3 regions of the Pseudoalteromonas sp. 1CM17D genome follow, and region 2 is predicted to be linked to each of the others. Evidence: predicted binding sites of a transcription regulator. Region 2 holds the regulator's gene; each other region holds the start of a gene.
The links. The regulator FliA, encoded in region 2, starts transcription of late flagellar genes. The targets are predictions, from matches to a motif close to CTAAAGNTNNNNNNNNNNNNGCCGATA.
Positions count from the first base shown of each region.

Region 1 (6,565 bases), on a different contig from region 2:
ATGAAATTACCCGATCAAAAATCTTTTATCTTCTCTGTTATTCTTGCTGTAGTTGGTTTTGTTATTGTTGAGTTTGCTTTAGGCAGCTTAGCTTTAAGCCCAGCATTGCTATTTGGTGCTGGTTTATTAATTGGTGGGATTGCTATTGCTGCAATGTCATCGGAAGGTGGTGAAGAAGCTGAAGTTAAAACAAAAACACTTTATGTTGGTAATCTTCCTTATCGTGCAAATGAAGGTGTTGTTCGCGCTTTGTTTGAAGAACAAGGTAAAGTTTTCAACGTGCGCCTATTAAAGGATAAAAATACTGGCAAACGTCGTGGCTTTGGTTTTGTTGAAATGGCACAGGCAGATGCAGACAATGCAATTGCTAAGTTAAACGATAGTGAGTTCCAACAGCGTACTTTAAAAGTACGTGAGGCAAAACAAAAACAAGAAGATGATTCTAGCTCTTTACGTACTGAGACGGATCAATCAGTGTAACGTGCTTTATAGCTAGCTTATTACTCAAAACATCAGCCGTTGCATAATATTGCAGCGGCTTTTTTTTGTCTGTAAATTTATTTCCAAAGTTATGCTGCTCTAGTAGGTAGTTTACTCTGCTAGCGATGGCCGCGCCTGAATCGAGTAATTGCACTGCGTTATTAAAGTACGCTTGTATAGCATTGCTAAGAATTGGAAAATGTGTGCAACCTAGTACAAGTACATCTATATCTGAGTTAATGCGCAAACGCGTAAGCTCTTTATGCAGTTTGAGTGTATCTAGCTGCTGAGTGAAAAATAACTGCTCTGCCAATGCCACCAGCTCAACACTGCTATATAAACTCACTGTTACGTTGCTGGCATGCTCTTTTATTAATGTATGAGTATAGGGACTTGCAACTGTGGCGGGGGTTGCCAATAAGCCGATGTGCTTTGTGCGAGTTACTTCAGCAGCAGGCTTTATTGCTGGCACTACACCGACAATAGGTATTGATGTAATTTTGCGTACTTCACTTAAGGCTGATGTAGAGGCTGTATTGCAGGCTATAACAATAAGGTCGACATTAAGCGCGTTTTGCTCAATAAAATAAATGAGTGAGCATAAACGCCCTATAATAGTTTGCTGGGTTTGCGCGCCATAAGGGAGTAACGCATTATCCATAAAGTAGCTGTACTGTGCATCTGGAATACGCTTTTGAATATGCTCAAGCACGGTGGTGCCACCTATACCTGAATCAAATACCATTATGTGGGCTGACAAACTTTGGTTCCTACTGTTTATTGAGAACGGCAGTTTGCCATGAGGTACTTATAAAAGAAAGCAGTTTAGCTTTGCTCAGACTTTAGCGCGTCGAGTGCATCGCCCGCTGAATTTAATTGGTTTAAGTTTTCAAACATTGCCTGTGTGTAATCAACTAGCTGATCGACCGCTGCTTGATCTTGGTTTAGCCACTCTATAATACCGGCAAGCTGATCTTGTAGGCCTAGTTGCGATGCTTTATCAAATGCATTTTTTAGATCGTCATTAAAAGGCGCGATCGCATCGGCTACCTCTTTTGATGGGTTTGGCTGATATTGCTCATAACTTTTAACGGTAGCGACTGTTTTCGTTTGGCGAAGATCCATTGAAAATGCAACAAGTTGCTCACTGCCTAAGCTCAGCTCTTGTGCTTTTTCAAATGCTTCATCCAAATCACCGCTAAAGAATGTTTTACTTACACCTTGTAGCTCTTCCATCATGGCATTAATGGCATCTTGCTCTTGTTCGTTTAAATCACCATTAACTGACATTGAAAAAGACAGCTCTCGAGATTGCGACGACGAGCTGGCAAACGATTCGCTGTTATTGCTTTGTTGATACCCGCTCGCTGTTTGAGACTCATATGCATCAGCAAAGCTAATACTGACCTCATCACCTTCGGCTGTTGTAAACTTATACTCGGCATTGCTGCTCATGCTTACATATTGTGCTTGGCTTACGCTAACACTGGCCGCTTGTGGGTTAAATAGGGTTTGCTCAAACTCATCAAGCCCCTCAAAAATGCCTTCTTTTGACTTGTCGATGCCCTCTTGCATTTCTTCGTTAAATACACCGGTGCCTTTTAGTTCATCAACCGCTTCGTCTATACCGGTTTGAACACCTGAGCGCGCATCATCTAACATATTTTTTAATTTATCGTCATCGGCACCATTGGCTTTGGCTTTATTAACTGCACCAGATACAAAGTCGAGTACATTTTTTACTATTTCATCAAAATCGAATAAAGGTTTATCGGCTTGTTTTTGCTCAACAGGTAAACCTAGCTGCTCTGCCATTTTGTCGCCAAGCACTTTTGCAGCAAGTTCTCTGCCTCGCTGTAATGAACTTTCTTGCGGAGATTGGATAGTTGGCTGCTGTAGCGCCTCTTTATTATTGAATTTGTTTACGTTGTTGTTTGGCGTATAGCCATAATTACCGATTTTCATGATCCACCTCCGTTACGTACTTAGCTTATTATCGGCTAATAGTGACAAAACTAAAGTGCATGTTTAAAAAAACAGCAACTTTATTATCAGCAAAACTAGACAAATACTGCTCGCTCCCTACAATAGCGCCGATAAATAGATCTCATAGATAAGGTAGTAGCATTAATGGCAGTGATTAAAATAGATACCACACAGTACGATACGCAGCTAAATGAAAAAGAGCAGCGTATTACGTCGCAATTTAAGCGATTTGGTGTGCAAGCGTTAGAGGTGTTTAGCTCAGAGCCAATTAACTACCGCCAACGTGCTGAATTTAGAGTATGGCACGATGGGGACGATCTATTTCATATTATGTTTGATCAGGCCACGAAAGAAAAAATTCGCGTCGACACCTTTGACCCTGCCGCGCCATTAGTTGGTGAAGTTATGCAGGTGATGATTGATAATTTAAAGTCGTGTGAAGTATTACGCCGTAAGCTGTTTCAAATCGATTATTTATCGTCATTAAGTGGCGAGATTTTAGTAAGCTTGCTTTATCACAAACCACTCGATGATCAGTGGCTAACTGAAATAAAAGCCCTGAAAGAAAAACTGAGCAGCAAATACAACATTGACTTTATCGGTCGTGCGCGCAAACAAAAAGAAGTACTAGGCAATGATTTTGTTACTGAGCGTTTAACCGTAAACGGCCAGGAGCTTATTTATCAACAGGTAGAAAATAGCTTTACGCAGCCTAATGCTAAAGTGAATATAAAAATGCTGGAGTGGGCACAAAACTTATGTAAACCACTGAGTAATGACCTGCTGGAGCTTTACTGTGGTAATGGTAATTTCTCTATTGCATTGGCGGGTTCGTTTAATCGCGTATTGGCTACTGAAATATCTAAGTCTTCTGTGCATTCAGCGCAATACAACATTGCTAAAAATAAGGTAGATAACTTAGATATAATTCGTATGTCGAGTGAAGAGTTTACCCAGGCAATGAATGGCGAACGTACCTTTTCGCGTTTAGAGGGGATAGATTTAAAAAGTTACGATTGCCAAACTATTTTAGTCGACCCTCCACGCGCAGGTATGGATACCCTTACCTGTGACTTAGTAGCCAACTACGAGAACATTATTTATATATCGTGCAACCCAGAAACGCTTGAGCGCGATTTAGATCACTTAACCCGTACTCATAATGTTAAGCGCTTTGCGATATTTGATCAGTTCCCTTATACGCATCACATAGAATCGGGTGTTTTCTTACAAAGAAAATAGTGAGTTAATATTATAATGCCAGCACCTTTATAAGTGCTGGTATTTGATTTTCACTAAACACTTCAATTTGATGCTCCATCAGCAACTTAGCAGTCATGCCCATGCCCTGTACTTTTACCCCACTATGGCTACCATCGTAAATTGTATTTCTACCACACGAAGGGCTCGACTCTTTAAGTAAAGCAAAACGAATTGCATGCTCATTACATAAGTCTAGGGCTTTAGCTGCACCTGATTTAAATTCTTTAGTTACATCCTCATAAGTGCTCGTTACGACTCTCCCTTGTTTTATCTCTGCTGATGCTCTAGGTGTTGGCAATCCACCAGCCACCTCAGGACAAAACATAACTAACCTATTTTCTTTACGCCATACATTAATTTGCGGGTGCGATAATGCTTGGCTTTTACCATCGTATCGAACAGGTAAGCCAAATAAACAACTCGATATTAATATTTTTTCCATTGCTATATCCCTATAAACAAAAAAAGCTCCTTACGGAGCTTTTTTGTTTTAGCAAACCTTACTTGTTCGCTAAATAGTTAATTAATTTACTAATATCTTCTGGCGCGGTAATACCAGACTCACGGCCTAGATTTAATTTGTATTTACCATTTACGATAAAGGTTGGTACGCCACGTAGCGCGCCTTTTTCTTTAAAGTAATTTTGGTCACGCTTCATTTTAGAGCTTAATGTACGTACCGAGAAGCTTTTGTATAGTTTATCAAACTTATCGCCATCAACACCCTGCGCTACAAACACATCTTTTACATCTGCAAGCTCGTTAAATTTAGCGCGCTTAGTGTGAATGTGATTAAAAATAGCCGCAACAATTTTATCTTTTTGTGGAAGTACTTCCGCAGTGGCCAGCGCTTGGCTCATCATTTGTTGGTTTTCTGGATCGCGAACACCGACAAAATCAACATGGCTCTTTTTAAATTTAACGTCTTTGTCTAGCTTTGGCTTAAACTCACCAATTAACGCTTCCATGTTATTACAAGCAGGGCAATAAAATGAGAAAAACTCTTTTACTTCTGGCTTTTTAGTCGCACGCTCTGCCACTACATCGTAATGCACGCCCTCTTCATAAGTGGCGGCTACACTGCTCGCAGCCATAGGTAGTAGTAATGCAAGTAGACCTGCTTTAACTAATTTGATCATTGTTATTGTTCTCCGAGATTAAAGTGTTAGTAAAAAAGCAACTAACTCATTCAGTTCTTGCTGGTTATTAATGGTGTTAATGTTTATTTTATATTTATCGTTTACGATAAAGGTAGGCACACCGGTTAGCGCACCTAGTTTTGAATATTTGTTTTGTTTATCTTGCATTGCACGCTCAGCTGAAATAATTGGCATGCTGGCAATGTCTTGATCAAACGTTGCACTATCGATACCATTAACTTCAAGCAACTTTTTAACGTCTTTCATTTGCGTTAAAGGTGCGCGCTGTACATGAATACTTTTAAAAATTTGGTCGCTGATACTTTGTGCTTGACCGTGCTTTTTACCGATTAAGTAGGCGTAGCTTAAGTTACTTTGCGCCTGTGGTGATACACCGCCTAAAAAGTTAACGTGATTTTTTATAAATTCAGTGCCCTCAGGTAGGCTTTTTTCAATTGCCTGTGCAACAGGCTCAAATTTAAAACAATGCGGACAGTAAAACGAGAAAAATTCGGTTACTTGCGGCTCTGCGCTTTTTTCTACATCAATAACAGTATACTGGTCATCGGCTTCAAACTGTGCAGCAAGGGCTGCAAATGGTAAACATAAAAGTAGTAGGCTCAGTTTCAATTTTTTAAGCATTGGTATCTCGTGTATTTTTTAAATAAAATTTTATGGCAATAACTTCAGCGGAGCTTCTTGCAGTGCTGCAAGCTGCTCTTTAAGCGCTAGAATTTGTTGCTCCCAGTATTTGTCTTCAGCAAACCATGAAAAGTTCCGTACGAACGCAGGATCACTCCATCGTTTAGCTACCCAACCCATATAGTGAATAATACGCATTGCACGAAGCGGTTCAATTAATTTGAGTTGAGTGTGGTCAAAATCACAAAACTCTTCATACGCATTTACAAGGGTGTCTAACTGTAACAGCTGTGTTTGACGATCGCCACTGAGCATCATCCATAAATCTTGAATGGCCGGCCCCTGACGAGCGTCATCTAAATCAACAAACATAAGTGCTTCGCCTGCCCACAAAATGTTACCTGCGTGGCAATCACCATGTAAGCGGATCTCTTGCACATTTTTATACTGTGCTTGCGCTTGTTCAATAACCAAGTCCAATATGGTGTAAAAAGCCGTGCTGATCCCCATAGGTACCAAATTACTTTTTTGCAGATGAACTTTAGCTGTATGCAAATATTCTTCGCAGCTAAAGGTGGGTCTGTGCTCAAAGGCTTTACTTTTAGCCACCTGATGCATACGGCCAATTAAACGACCCATTACATCAAGCTGATCCAGGTTATCAACTTCAAATTGTCGCCCGCCTACACTTGGAAATAACACAAATACATAACCTTGGTGCTCAAATAAGCTTTCTCCGTTGTGCTTAATGGGTGCAACAACGGGTACTTCGGCCTCAGCTAATTCAAATGCAAAGTCGTGCTCTTCTTGTATTTGCGCTTTGCTCCAGCGCTCTGGTCGGTAAAACTTAACAACGTAGCGCAGGCCATCTTCCGCCTTAAATTGGTAGACTCTGTTTTCGTAGCTATTAAGTGCTAATAAACCTGACTCTGCATATATACCAACGCTTTCTATCGCATCGAGAATTAAGTCGGGCGTTAAATCTTCAAAACTAAATTTACTCATGGGCTTCTTAATGTAAAAAGCGGGTTACCCCGCTTTTGTTAGTGTGTTTA
Region 1 is NZ_JALNTP010000020.1:19,728-26,292, reverse strand. Features, by position in the region: gene MSC25_RS20020 (RNA-binding protein) at 1-480, shown strand; gene murI (glutamate racemase) at 443-1,240, opposite strand; gene MSC25_RS20010 (DUF5610 domain-containing protein) at 1,306-2,445, opposite strand; gene trmA (tRNA (uridine(54)-C5)-methyltransferase TrmA) at 2,611-3,708, shown strand; gene MSC25_RS20000 (DUF523 domain-containing protein) at 3,719-4,171, opposite strand; gene MSC25_RS19995 (thiol:disulfide interchange protein DsbA/DsbL) at 4,230-4,868, opposite strand; gene MSC25_RS19990 (thiol:disulfide interchange protein DsbA/DsbL) at 4,887-5,510, opposite strand; gene MSC25_RS19985 (serine/threonine protein kinase) at 5,541-6,515, opposite strand; gene ccoG (cytochrome c oxidase accessory protein CcoG) at 6,563-6,565, opposite strand, start outside.
Region 1: a site for FliA is predicted at 2,475-2,501, ahead of MSC25_RS20010 (DUF5610 domain-containing protein). Genes of this name have one in related genera too.

Region 2 (6,565 bases):
ATTATTTGGTCTAAACGCTTTGTATCAACACGTACTGTGGTTTCAGCAGGTGGAGGCGTAGCTTTTTTAGGTGCAGCGCTACTCGCTGGTTTTTCAGCCACTTTAGGTGTAGGCGCAGCGGCTTTAGCCGCCGGAGCTTGTTTTGCTGCAGGTGCTGGCGTAGGCTTTTCTGGCGTAGGTTTTGCTGGCGTTTGTGCTACAGGTGCAGCCTTAGGTGGCTGCGGTGCAGGTGTGTCAGCTTCTTTTGATTCTGGTGCGGCGCCTTTACCATGCAGTTCATCAAGCAGTGCTTCAAATTCATCATCGCTGATTTCATCATCACCGCTATCATTTGCAACAGCCGCTGGTGGTGCTGTGTGTTTTACTTCTGGCTCACTGCTTGAAGTATCTCCTGCAACAGGACCAAAACTACCTACACCGTGTAATTCATCTAATAAACTGTCAAATTCATCATCGGTAATATCTGAACTTGAATCTGGCTCTGCACTTGCACTTGGTTGCGACACCGGGCTTTGGCCTTTGCCGTGTAGCTCATCGAGTAAGCTTTCAAATTCATCTTCTGTAATTTCGTCAATTTGCGTGCTATCTGCTGAAGGGCTTGAACCTGCCACATCAAATAGTTCATCAAATGCAAATGGGTCTTCATCATCTGTTGCGCTAACGGGAGCTGCGGGTTCTTGTTCAACAACGTCGGGGGCTGTTTCAGTAAGCTCATCATCCGTAGGCGGTTGGCCAAGTTTATGAAGGGTTTCTAATAATTGAGGGTCTGCTGGGTCTGGCTGTTCGCGGTTTTGAATAGTGGCAAACATTTCATTAATGGTATCTAGTGCTTGTAAAATCACATCCATTAATTCTGAATTAACAGTTCTAACCCCTTGGCGTAAGAGATCAAATACGTTTTCAGCACCATGACAGGCATCAACAAGCTCAGTCATAGCTAAAAAGCCTGCTCCCCCTTTTACGGTATGAAAGCCCCTAAAAATAGCATTTAGTAACTCAGTATCTTCTGGGTTATTTTCTAGCTCAACTAACTGTTCAGATAAAAGCTCTAGGATTTCTCCAGCCTCTACAAGAAAGTCTTGTAAAATATCTTCATCGACTTCAAAGCTCATGCAGTTACTCTCCTCTTAGAAGCCCAAACTTGATAATAGGTCATCGACCTCGTCTTGGTCAGATACAACATCATTTCGCGACTCTTTATCAATAATAGGGCCTTCAGGACCTGCTAATGTTTGTGCGGCAACCAGTTCTTCTGTTTCTTGTTGTTCTTTACTTTCAGCAATGCTGTCATCTTGTGCAGCAAATGCTGTTAAAAGGTGGATTAAACTTTCTTCTACTTCTCTGACTAATTCAATTACACGGCGGATAACCTGGCCGGTTAAATCTTGAAAATCCTGCGCCATTAGTACATTAGTCATTAAAGTTTGCAACTCATCGGTTTTATGATGAGAGCTGTTCATAAACTTGTCGATGCTGTGGCATAAGGTTTTAAACTCGCCCAGCTCTATTTCGCGGTTCATAAGCCTATCCCAAGTAGGCTTAATATGTGCAATTTCATCTGCTAGCTGCTGCGCAATAGGGAGGCTTGCTTCGACCGCATCCATTGTCTTATTAGCTGCATTTTCTGTCATTTCCATGACATAGTTTAAGCGCTTTTTCGCATCCGGTATTGCATCAGTGGTTAAATCGGTTAAACGCGTATCAAGTTCAAAGCTTTTAAGGGCTTCGTGTAATTGGCGTGTTAACTTACCTACTTCAGCAAAAAGCTGCGATTGTTCTTGAGAGGCAGTATCTAAAATTAATTGATCTGCTTTATCTTGCTCACCGTTTTCTAAAAAAACGACGAGCTGACGAGCTTGTTCTAAAGTAATTTGAGGCGCAGCTGGTGCTGACATAAGCCTCTCCTCTCATTAACCTAAGCGTTCAAACACTTTTTCTAATTTAGTTTTCAAAGTACCAGCAGTAAATGGCTTAACAATGTAGCCATTAACACCTGCTTGCGCTGCCGCTATTATTTGTTCTTTTTTAGCTTCTGCCGTCACCATTAAAACCGGAATATGTTTTAATTTTTCATCAGCTCTAATGGCTCTTAGCAAGTCAATACCCTGCATGCCTGGCATGTTCCAATCGGTTACAACAAAGTCAAAAACCTGATTTTGCAACATAGGTAATGCTGTAGAACCATCGTCAGCTTCTTGAACATTCGTGAACCCTAGGTCACGCAACAGATTTTTTATAATACGTCTCATTGTAGAGAAATCATCAACAACAAGAATTTTCATGTTTTTATCCAAAACATCCTCCGGTGAGGTCTTAACCTATAATTTACTTACTACTAGTTTATCCAGTCATTGATTTTTGCTTTGAGCTTAATCATCGCCTGACCATGTATCTGACTTACACGCGATTCACTTACATCGAGTATATGCCCAATTTCTTTTAAATTCATTTCATCGTTGTAATACAAAGAAAGCACCATTGCATCTCGCTCTGGTAAAGACTTTATTGCCTCTAACAATGAATTATTAAACCGTTCATTTTTAACATTATTAAATGGTTTGTCTAGCGCTAAATCTTGACCTGCAGGGCTAATAACATCTTCATCTACCCCTAGGTCTTCTATACCAAGCACTTTACTGGAATTAACATCATTTAAAATATGATGGTATTCTTCTAGCGAAATATCAAGTTTTTCAGCTACTTCAGTATCTTTTGGTTCTCTATTTAAGCTATTTTCTAATTCTGTGATGGTTTCGGCTACTAATCGGCTTTTGCGGTGCACCGAACGTGGTGCCCAATCCCCTCTGCGCATTTCATCAAGCATAGCGCCGCGGATACGAATACCAGCAAACGTTTCAAAGCTTGCCCCTTTACTGGCGTCAAAGTTTTTTGAGGCCTCGATAAGGCCAATCATTCCCGATTGGATTAAGTCATCAAGCTGAACGCTAGGAGGAAGACGAGCTATTAAATGGCACGCCACTTTTTTGACAAGCGACGCGTGTTTTTCAACAATCACATTTAAATTTTGTGTTGATTGATATCCCATAGCTCTTTTCACCGATGTTGTCATAATCAGCCGTTTACTAGCTTCTCAATGAAAAACTCTAAATGTCCTGAAGGTTGATTAGGTATAGGCCATTTTACTGCTTTTGTCGCTAATGTTTTAAACGCGACTGCTGCTGGTGAATTAGGGAAAAGATCGACAATTACTTTTTGTTTACGCGTAGATTTACGCATATTTTCATCATATGGAATAGTCGCAACAAGCTCCATAGACACATCTAAAAAGCGGTCTGTTACTTTAGAGAGCTTTGCAAAAAGCTCTTGGCCCTCGCGCATACTGCGCACCATGTTTGCAACAATTTTAAATTTATAAACGCCATGCTCGCGGCTAAGTACTTTAATAAGCGCGTAGGCATCAGTAATAGAGGTCGGCTCGTCGCACACCACCACCATGACATCTTGCGCTGCACGAGAAAAACTCAGTACCATGTCAGAAATACCAGCGGCGGTATCTACAATTAAAATATCAAATTCGGTATTAAGCTCACTAAAGGCACGAATTAGCCCAGCATGCTCAGATGGGGTTAGCTCCACCATACTTTGCGAGCCTGATGTAGCAGGCACGATTTTAATACCGCCTGGGCCTTCAACTAAAATCTCGTCAAGTTCGCACTCGCCAGAAAGGACATGAGATAAGTTTTTTTCAACACGTAGTCCTAGCATTACATCACAATTAGCTAGGCCTAAATCGGCATCTAATACTAATACACGATTACCCTGCTGCCCTAAAGCAATAGCAGTATTTAAAGAGACGTTGGTTTTACCCACTCCTCCTTTACCGCCGGTGACAGCGATAACTTTTACGCCGTTGTTGTTGTTTTGACTCATTTTGCGCAGGCCGCTTGCTTGATCTAATACTGTGTTAATCATACATCCCTACTGTGCTTGGCGCCACTGCTTGGTGCCTTGAATGTTGTGCTTTTGCTCTTTTTAAATACAATTGCTCAGCTTTTTTTACTAGTTTTTCAGCATTTGCAACGCGAATATCTTCTGGTACACGCTGACCATTAGTAAGATACCCTATTGGAAGACGATTTTGAATCGCTATACTAATAATCTCACCTAAACTTAATGATTCATCTAACTTAGTGAAAATACAACCGCTTAGCTGAACCTTTTTAAAATGTCTTACGGTTTCTTGCAGTACATTTATTTGTGCTGTGGCACTTAATACTAAATAACTACGTATATCTACTCGCTGGTTGCGCATTAACGTATTTAATTGCTCTGTAAGGCGTAAATCACGTTGGCTCATACCCGCTGTATCAATTAATACTAGACGCTTATTGCGTAAATGATATAAAACTTCAGCTAATTCATTAGCATCTTTTACTTGTTTAACACCACAACCAATAATACGACCATACGTTGCAAGCTGCTCATACGCACCAATTCTGTATGTATCAGTGGTGATTAGGGCAACTTTGTCGGCGCCATACTTTTGTGCGCCTAATGCGGCAAGTTTAGCTACTGTGGTTGTTTTACCTACACCAGTAGGCCCAACAAGGGCGTACACACCTCCTTGGCGAAGAATTTCGTTATTGGTGGTTTGCATTTGATCTTCAACCATTTGCAATAATGCTTTCCAACCTTGCTGACGCGATACGTCATCTGGAATAAAACACGCCATTTGCTCTGCAACGTCTTTATCTATTCCCATGCCAACTAAACGGTCAATCATGCATGCACGTGTAGGGTCGCGACGTGCCATATCTTGCTGCATTAAACCCGATACTTGGTGTTCTAATAACTGGCGAATTGCGTTCATTTCATCACGCATCGCGCTCATTTGGGCGCTTTCGTTGTTATTAGCTTGACTACGCGGTGCAACCGGCGCATCTAACTCGTCAAAGTCTTGATCTAAGTCATCAAAGCCTAGGCTGTCTGCTTGGGTTTGCATGCGTTTTGGCGCTTCATTTTCGCGTGCAAACATATTTGTCGTACGTGGCTGTGCTGGCTCTTGGTAATGCTCAGACGTATCAATACCTGATTGCGAAAACATAGAGGCTAGCTCAGGAGAGCGAGGGCGTGGCGACTGGCGCTCTAATAAAGCTTGTAAGCTATCTGCTACTTTTGCTTGTGGCTCAGGTTGCGCACGCTTAGGCTCTGGCTTTACAAAGTTATGAGTAGGCTGTTGCACGGCTCTTTGCGGAGCAGGCGCTGCCTGTGGTTGTGCTGCGGCTTTAGGGGCTGCTTTGTCGTAATCTACTGCGGCAACAATTTCTACACCATTAGCGAGTTTTTTGTTCGACATAATAACGGCATCAACACCTAGCTCATCTTTAACTTCTTTCAGTGCGGTGCGCATATCTTTGGCAAAAAAACGTTTAATCTTCATGGTTCAACCCCTGTTAAAATCTTTATTGTTGGCCTACTGAGCTGACAATCTTGATCTGTCTTTCATCTGGTACCTCTTGATAAGACATCACCCTTAAACCCGGTATGGTGTACTTAACAAAACGAGATAACACAGTGCGTAACATTCCTGACGTTAGCAATATTGAAGGTTCTCCGGCCATTTCTTGATTCTGATGCGCTTCGTTTAATGATGTTTGAAGCCGCTCAGCAAGGCTTGGTTCTATTCCGGCACCTTCGTCGCCTGCATTTTGTAATGACTGATGCAACATCTGTTCCAACTCAGGCGCCAAGGTTATGACAGGGATTTCTGATGACATTCCCACAGCGTCTTGAACTATTAAACGGCGCAGCGAAATACGCACTGCAGCTGTTAAAACATCGGCATCTTGGCTACGTGGGCCGTACTCTACAAGGGTTTGAACAATAGAGCGCATATCACGAATAGCCACACCTTCGTTTAATAAATTTTGCAGTACTTTTACAACGGTTGTCAGTGGTAGTACTTCTGGCACTAACCCTTCTACTAAACGCGGATGGCTTTTAGCTAACATATCAAGCAGGTTTTGAACCTCCTCATGCCCAAGCAATAATGCGGCACTGTTAGTTAATAACTGGCTAATGTGGGTGGCTACCACAGTGGCTGAGTCAACCACGGTGTAACCTAGTGATTGTGCTTCGTCTTTTTGATCAGGCTTTATCCATACCGCATCTAAGCCAAATGCAGGGTCTTTGGTTTCAACCCCTTTAATAGGGCCAAATACTTGCCCAGGGTTGATGGCCAGTTCATCGCCATGTTTGAGTTCGCCTTCACCACTTGAAACACCCATCATGGTAATACGGTACGCATTAGGGTCTAACTCTAAGTTATCGCGAATATGTACAGGCGGTACTAAAAAGCCAAGCTCCTGAGATAACTTTTTACGCACCCCTTTAATTCGGTTGAGCAGCTCACCACCTTGAGATTGGTCAACAAGCGGAATAAGCCTGTAGCCAACTTCTAAGCCAATAACGTCAATTTGTTGTACATCGTCCCATCCAAGCTCTTTTTGCTCTTGCTTGTTTGCAACGCCAGTACCGGCAACGGCACCACTTTCAGCCTCTTGGGCTGCTAGAGCAGCGGCTTTTAATTTTTGCTGTTGAGTAA
Region 2 is NZ_JALNTP010000002.1:423,965-430,529, reverse strand. Features, by position in the region: gene MSC25_RS05580 (chemotaxis protein CheA) at 1-1,112, opposite strand, end outside; gene MSC25_RS05575 (protein phosphatase CheZ) at 1,128-1,895, opposite strand; gene cheY (chemotaxis response regulator CheY) at 1,911-2,294, opposite strand; gene MSC25_RS05565 (RNA polymerase sigma factor FliA) at 2,336-3,046, opposite strand; gene MSC25_RS05560 (MinD/ParA family protein) at 3,073-3,933, opposite strand; gene flhF (flagellar biosynthesis protein FlhF) at 3,926-5,401, opposite strand; gene flhA (flagellar biosynthesis protein FlhA) at 5,424-6,565, opposite strand, start outside.

Region 3 (6,565 bases), on a different contig from region 2:
CAAGTACTTCATAAAATGGTTTTGATACAAAATTTGCTATCTCGTTATCGCGATTAACTACTAGGCCCAAAATGGGTGTTTGCACTCGCCCAACCGACAATACATTACCAAATCCCGCTTTTTGCCCCGCTAATGTGTATGCACGCGTCAAGTTCATGCCAAACAACCAATCAGCACGAGACCGCGCCAGAGCAGAAACGCTCAAAGGAATAAAGTCACGGTTAGCACGCATACTATTTAGTGACTTTTTAACTGCCGTTAAGTTTAAGTCACTGATCAATAAACGCTGAATATTTTGTTTTTTTGCTTGGCTGATTTTTGCTTGTTCTATAACTTCATCAACTAATAACTGGCCTTCACGGTCAGGATCGCCAGCATGTACAAGTGTTGTTGCTTGTTTGATTAGCTTTTTTAAAATAGTGAGTTGTTTACGAGTTTTAGGCTTTGCTTTAAGTTGCCAATGCTCAGGCACAATAGGTAAATGTTCAAACTGCCACTTTTTAAAACGCTCATCATAGTCATCGGGTTCTGCTTGCTCAAGTAAGTGCCCTATACACCACGAGACACAGTCACCATTAGCCACTTCTATATAACCATCGTGTTTTTTATGTGGTTTTGGCAATGCATCAGCAATAGCTCTGCCAAGTGATGGCTTTTCTGCGATATAGAGTTTCATGGGAGTTGCTCATTAACTGTTTATATGAACAGTAGTTTAGCACAGCTATTTTAGGGGGAGGGAGTTTTATATTTACTACTAATCTGGTCCTCTTTGTTTTTAACTAAAATATAAATAAGAGGGAGGTAACATACTACTACAGTAGAAATATTAATCAGAGGTAAAAGAGTTTTATACATTAAAGTACTATAGGATAAATCCCATAAATGGCGATCTACAACTCTGAACAACTGTAAAGTTGGGGCCATTACAACCACAAGTTGCCCTAATACACATTGCCATAAATAAACTTTATCTTTTAAGCCTAGATAAGCAATTAATGCCATCCAAGCAATATCATTAAAAGCCCAAATGACGTACCTGTAAATGTTAATATCTTTATCAAACGTTTTTAAAGGCTCATATATAAAAGCACCAAATAAGAAAAAAGCACTCGTGATACAAACAAACCTGAGTGCTAAATAATCTTTTCGTAGAAAAAAAATAACTATAGCGGGAAGTAAAAACAAAACCCAGCTGAGCTCAATAAATGCATATAACTCATTGAACCATCTAAACATAGTTAATCATTAGTCTTATCATCGTCACCACCAGAACCATTTCCCGGCATATAGCAATATTTATCGATTATTTTCACAGAAACACCATTACATATGTTAAAGAAATGTACTTTAAGCTAAAATAATGAACTTGCCAAGATACTTAGGCGATTAAGTACCTTAAAAAGAAACTTAATTAGAGAAATTAGCGCCCGCTACTCGCCTAGCGCACATCAATAGGGTCTGACTCTTTAGCCTTACCTTGTAAGATTGATATTTCTACTCGGCGATTTCTACGCCTATCTTCGTTTGAATCATTCGGAACAAGTGGACGAGTATCAGCACGCCCTACTACCATCATGCGGTTTTTATCAAACCCTTGTACCGTTTGTAATTCGCTTGCTACTGCTACTGCACGCTTTGACGATAAGTCCCAGTTATTAATATATAACTCGTTAGAAACCTGAAAATCATCGGTGTGACCCGATACCGTAATTTCACCAGGTACATCTTTTAATAACTCACCAATATCTTGAATTATGGGCTTAAACTTAGGTTGTAAAAAAGCACTGCCAGAGGGGAATGAGCCATTTTCACGGATACGAATAATGATTTGCTGCCCTAAAGATTCAAGCTCGATTGCACCGTCGATAATTTGTTTTTCGAGCTGTTGTGCTATTTTTTTCACTAACTCGTTAGTTTGTTCTTGATCGGCGGCTGAAGTTGCTTGCTCTGAAGATTGCTGCTGCGATGTACTACGTGACTCGCCACCACGTTTATCGCCACGTTGCTCTTGTCTACCACCAGCAGAGCTTTCATCACCCGCTTGAAACTCTAACATTTGCTGGGTCATTTCAACGGTTTGTTGCTGAATGGTTTCTATCGGGGTAGGTTCAGGCTTACCTGGGGTAAATTCCATAGCAATAACCGAGGTCCCTTTAGGGATATCTTTTACTTCTATTTTGTTTTGCACACCAAATGCAAACTTCATCGAGCCTGCTATTTGCTTAAATTTAAGTACATCCATTTCTGAAAACGCGAGCAAAAGTACAAAAAAGCACATTAAAAGCGACATTAAGTCGGCAAATGTTCCCATCCAAGCAGGCAAACCTGGGGGTGGGCATTTGCACTCTTGATCAGACATGGTTACTCCTCGGTATCTACTTTGCGCTTAGACTCAGCAAGGTAGTTTTTCAAAATACCTTCAATTACTTTCGGGTTTTGGCCATCTTGAATACCTAAAATAGCATCCAGTATTAGACGCTGATTCATGGCTTCTTCGTCTTTGCGAAGCTCCAGTTTTACCTGAATAGGAATAGCCACTACATTTGCTAAAAATGCACCATATAAAGTAGTTAATAATGCCACCGCCATTGCGGGGCCAATGGCTTTAGGGTCATCCATGTTAGATAACATAGCAACTAAGCCTATTAACGTTCCTATCATACCCATTGCAGGGGCTATATCGGCAAGTGACTTAAATAAACCGGCGCCCAGTTCGTGACGAGTTGTGGTTAAAGAAATGTCTTTTTGAAGCGTGGCACGAACTACATCAGCATCGTGGCCATCAACGAGCATATCTACACCTTTGCGCATAAAAGGGTTTGGTATTTCGGCTTCTTCGAGGGCTAAAAACCCCCCTTTACGGGCTGAATCAGCAAGTTCAACTGCTTTTTCAATCAGCTCTTCTGGCGATTCGATTTTAAACATAAATGCTTTACCAACAACCTTACCTATGCCCAAAAACTGCGACAAGGTAAAGTTTGATAACACAATAAATAGTGAGCCACCAAATACAATTACACTAGAAGGCGCGTCGGCAAACATCCCCATTTCACCGCTACTACTCATAAACATGGACATGACAATTAAACCAATTGCGCCAAGGATCCCAATTATGGTTGCTAAATCCACATTTCCTCCAAAGTATTATACTTTGTTATTCAAACTTTTATTATTAACTGCTTATCGGCAAGATACTGAAATACTTAAGCCATTTTTGAAAAAAGTGTAAAACACTGTGTTTGGCCTAATTTTAGATCAAGATACCCTACTCGCCTAGCGACTGATTAATTTTATTGTACACAGTGAGCACTAATACGCATCTTATACATGGTAAAAATACGATTTAAACTGATATAACTCAAAAAACAACGATCATCCTTTGACCTAGTTTAGCATTCCCCCTAAAATTGGCTCCTAAATTTATCATGCTGGCTGAAATTAAACATGGCGATTAAAAAACCTGAAAACCTAAGTTTTGAACAAGCACTCGAAGAACTATCAACCATTGTCGGTGAAATGGAACAAGGTGATTTATCGCTTGAGCAGTCGTTAAAGCAATTTGAGCGTGGTATAGCCTTAGCTAACGCCTCAACGGGTAAGTTACAACAAGCAGAACAAAAAGTGTCTATTTTGATGGGTAATGACGAAAAAGCAGCGCTTACTTCATTTAACAGCGATATGGAATAACCGTGAGCATACAAGAAAAAATAGAATGTGCTCAACAAGATGTCGTAAAGACCCTGCAACAGTACTTTGATCAACCCCTTGATACCGCACACACAGTAAAAGAAGCTACGCAGTACGGCTTATTTAACGGTGGCAAGCGTTTACGCCCCTTTTTAGTCTACGCAAGTGGTGAAATGCTTGGAGCTAATAAGCAAGATTTAGATATTCTTGCTGCTGCTATTGAGTGTATTCATAGCTACTCGTTGGTGCACGATGATTTACCAGCCATGGATGATGACGACCTTCGCCGTGGACGCCCAACTTGCCATATAGAGTTTGACGATGCGCATGCAATTTTAGCAGGCGATGCACTACAAACATTAGCCTTTGAACTTATCTCGGCTCACAATTTCACCTGCAGCGCATCAACACAAGTAAAAATGATCAGCGCACTGGCTAAAGCATCGGGGCTTGAAGGCATGGTAGGCGGGCAAGGGCTAGATATTGCAGCCACAGATAAAGTGATTACAGTACAACAGCTTGAACGAATTCATAAATTAAAAACGGGTGCCTTAATCAACTGTGCCATTACATTGGGTGCATTATGTAGTGAAAAAGCAGACAAACAAACCTTAGAAAACTTACGTGTTTTTGGGTATGCTATAGGGCTGGCATTTCAAGTGCACGACGACATTTTAGATGTTGAAGGTGACACATTTACTTTAGGTAAGCCACAAGGCTCTGATTTAGCTGCTAATAAAGCAACTTATCCGGCCCTATTAGGTATGCAAGGTGCCAAGCAAATGGCGCAAAATTTAATAGAGCAAGCGCATCAAGCATTAAACAAAATAGATGCTGATACCTCTACTCTAGCGGCGCTGGCAAACTACCTGATTAAACGTGACCATTGAGTGTTACATATACGTATTGCCATTTAGCACTGACATTATTACTCAACAGCGGTAACAACTAATAAGTTAGCACCGGTGTTAGCGAAGGATAAAATAAATACCATGACACTTGATAGTAGCAAGTATCCATTACTTAACTTGGTTGACGAACCAGCCCACTTACGCGATATAGCGCAAGATAAACTCCCTGCGTTTAGCAACGAGTTACGAGACTATTTACTCAACTCTGTTTCGCAAAGTAGCGGCCATTTAGCGTCTGGTTTAGGAACTGTTGAGCTTACCGTTGCTCTACATTATGTGTATAACACACCAGAAGATCGCCTTGTATGGGATGTAGGCCATCAAGCGTACCCGCATAAAATTTTAACGGGACGACGCGATTTAATGCATACAATTCGCCAAAAAGACGGATTACATCCATTCCCTTTTCGTGAAGAAAGCCAATACGATACCTTTAGCGTAGGCCATTCAAGTACCTCTATTTCGGCAGCACTTGGTATGTCTATTGCGGCTCAAAAAGAAGGCAAAGGCCGCAAAACTGTTGCCGTTATAGGCGATGGCGCCATTACAGCAGGTATGGCATTTGAAGCTATGAACCACTTAGGCGATGTAAAATCTGACATGTTAATCATTTTAAATGATAACGAAATGTCGATTTCTGAAAACGTCGGTGCGTTAACTAATCACTTTGCGCGTATTTTATCTGGCAGCTTTTACACAAATATTCGCGAAGGCAGTAAAAAGTTACTCTCTGGCGTGCCTCCTGTTAAAGAGCTTGCCAGTAAAGTAGAAGAGCACCTAAAAGGAATGGTTATTCCAGGTACCTTTTTTGAAGAACTAGGTCTTAATTACATTGGCCCAATTGATGGCCACGATGTAAATATGCTCGTAGATACACTGCGTAATATGCGTAATTTAAAAGGGCCTCAGCTTTTACATATAAAAACCCAAAAAGGAAAAGGCTATAAACCCGCAGAAGCTGATCCTATTGGCTATCACGGTGTGCCAAAGTTTGACCCTAATACATCAAGCTTACCTAAATCTAAACCTGGCGCCGCCACTTTCTCTAAGGTGTTTGGTGATTGGTTGTGTGATATGGCCGAGCAAGATAAAAAATTAATGGCTATTACCCCGGCAATGCGTGAAGGCTCAGGTATGGTGCGTTTTTCAAAAGAGCACCCAGAGCAATATTTCGATGTAGCTATAGCAGAGCAGCACGCTGTCACATTGGCCGCCGGTTTTGCCTGTGAAGGGTTAAAACCCGTTGTAGCTATTTACTCGAGCTTTTTACAACGTGCGTATGATCAACTTATCCATGATGTTGCACTGCAAAACTTACCTGTGCTTTTTGCTATAGACCGCGCTGGTATTGTAGGCGCCGACGGCGAAACACACCAAGGTGCGTACGACTTAAGCTTTATGCGCTGTATTCCAAACATGGTTATTATGGCCCCAAGTGATACTAACGAGTGCCGCCATATGCTTTATACCGGTTATAAGGCTAATTGCCCTGTAGCGGTTCGCTACCCTCGTGGTAGTGCCGGTACTGCCGATATTCAAAGCGAAATGACGCTACTAGAAATAGGCAAAGCCAATACCATTAAACAAGGCGCTAAAATTGCTATTTTATCCTTTGGTACTTTGCTTGAAAACGCGCAACTTGCTGCAAGTGAGCTAGGTGCAACGCTAGTTAATATGCGCTTTATTAAGCCACTTGATACAAGTTTATTAGATGAGCTTAGCCAAACTCATGATGTAATAGTAACGCTTGAAGACAACGCTATTTGTGGTGGCGCAGGCTCAGCGGTTAATGAATATTTAGCAGCGCAAAAAGCCAACCTAAAAGTGCTTAACTTAGGTATTCCTGATGAATTTATTAAGCACGGCACACAAGCGCAAATGCACGATGAAATGGGCTTAGGTGAACAAGGCATTTTAAATTCAATAAAATCGTTTATCGCTTAATTAAATAAAAAAAGGAGCTTTTA
Region 3 is NZ_JALNTP010000015.1:49,424-55,988, reverse strand. Features, by position in the region: gene MSC25_RS18880 (DNA topoisomerase III) at 1-676, opposite strand, end outside; gene MSC25_RS18875 (hypothetical protein) at 727-1,236, opposite strand; gene MSC25_RS18870 (flagellar motor protein MotB) at 1,439-2,359, opposite strand; gene pomA (flagellar motor protein PomA) at 2,362-3,129, opposite strand; gene MSC25_RS18860 (exodeoxyribonuclease VII small subunit) at 3,445-3,687, shown strand; gene ispA ((2E,6E)-farnesyl diphosphate synthase) at 3,690-4,577, shown strand; gene dxs (1-deoxy-D-xylulose-5-phosphate synthase) at 4,680-6,542, shown strand.
Region 3: a site for FliA is predicted at 3,182-3,208, ahead of pomA (flagellar motor protein PomA). Genes of this name have one in related genera too.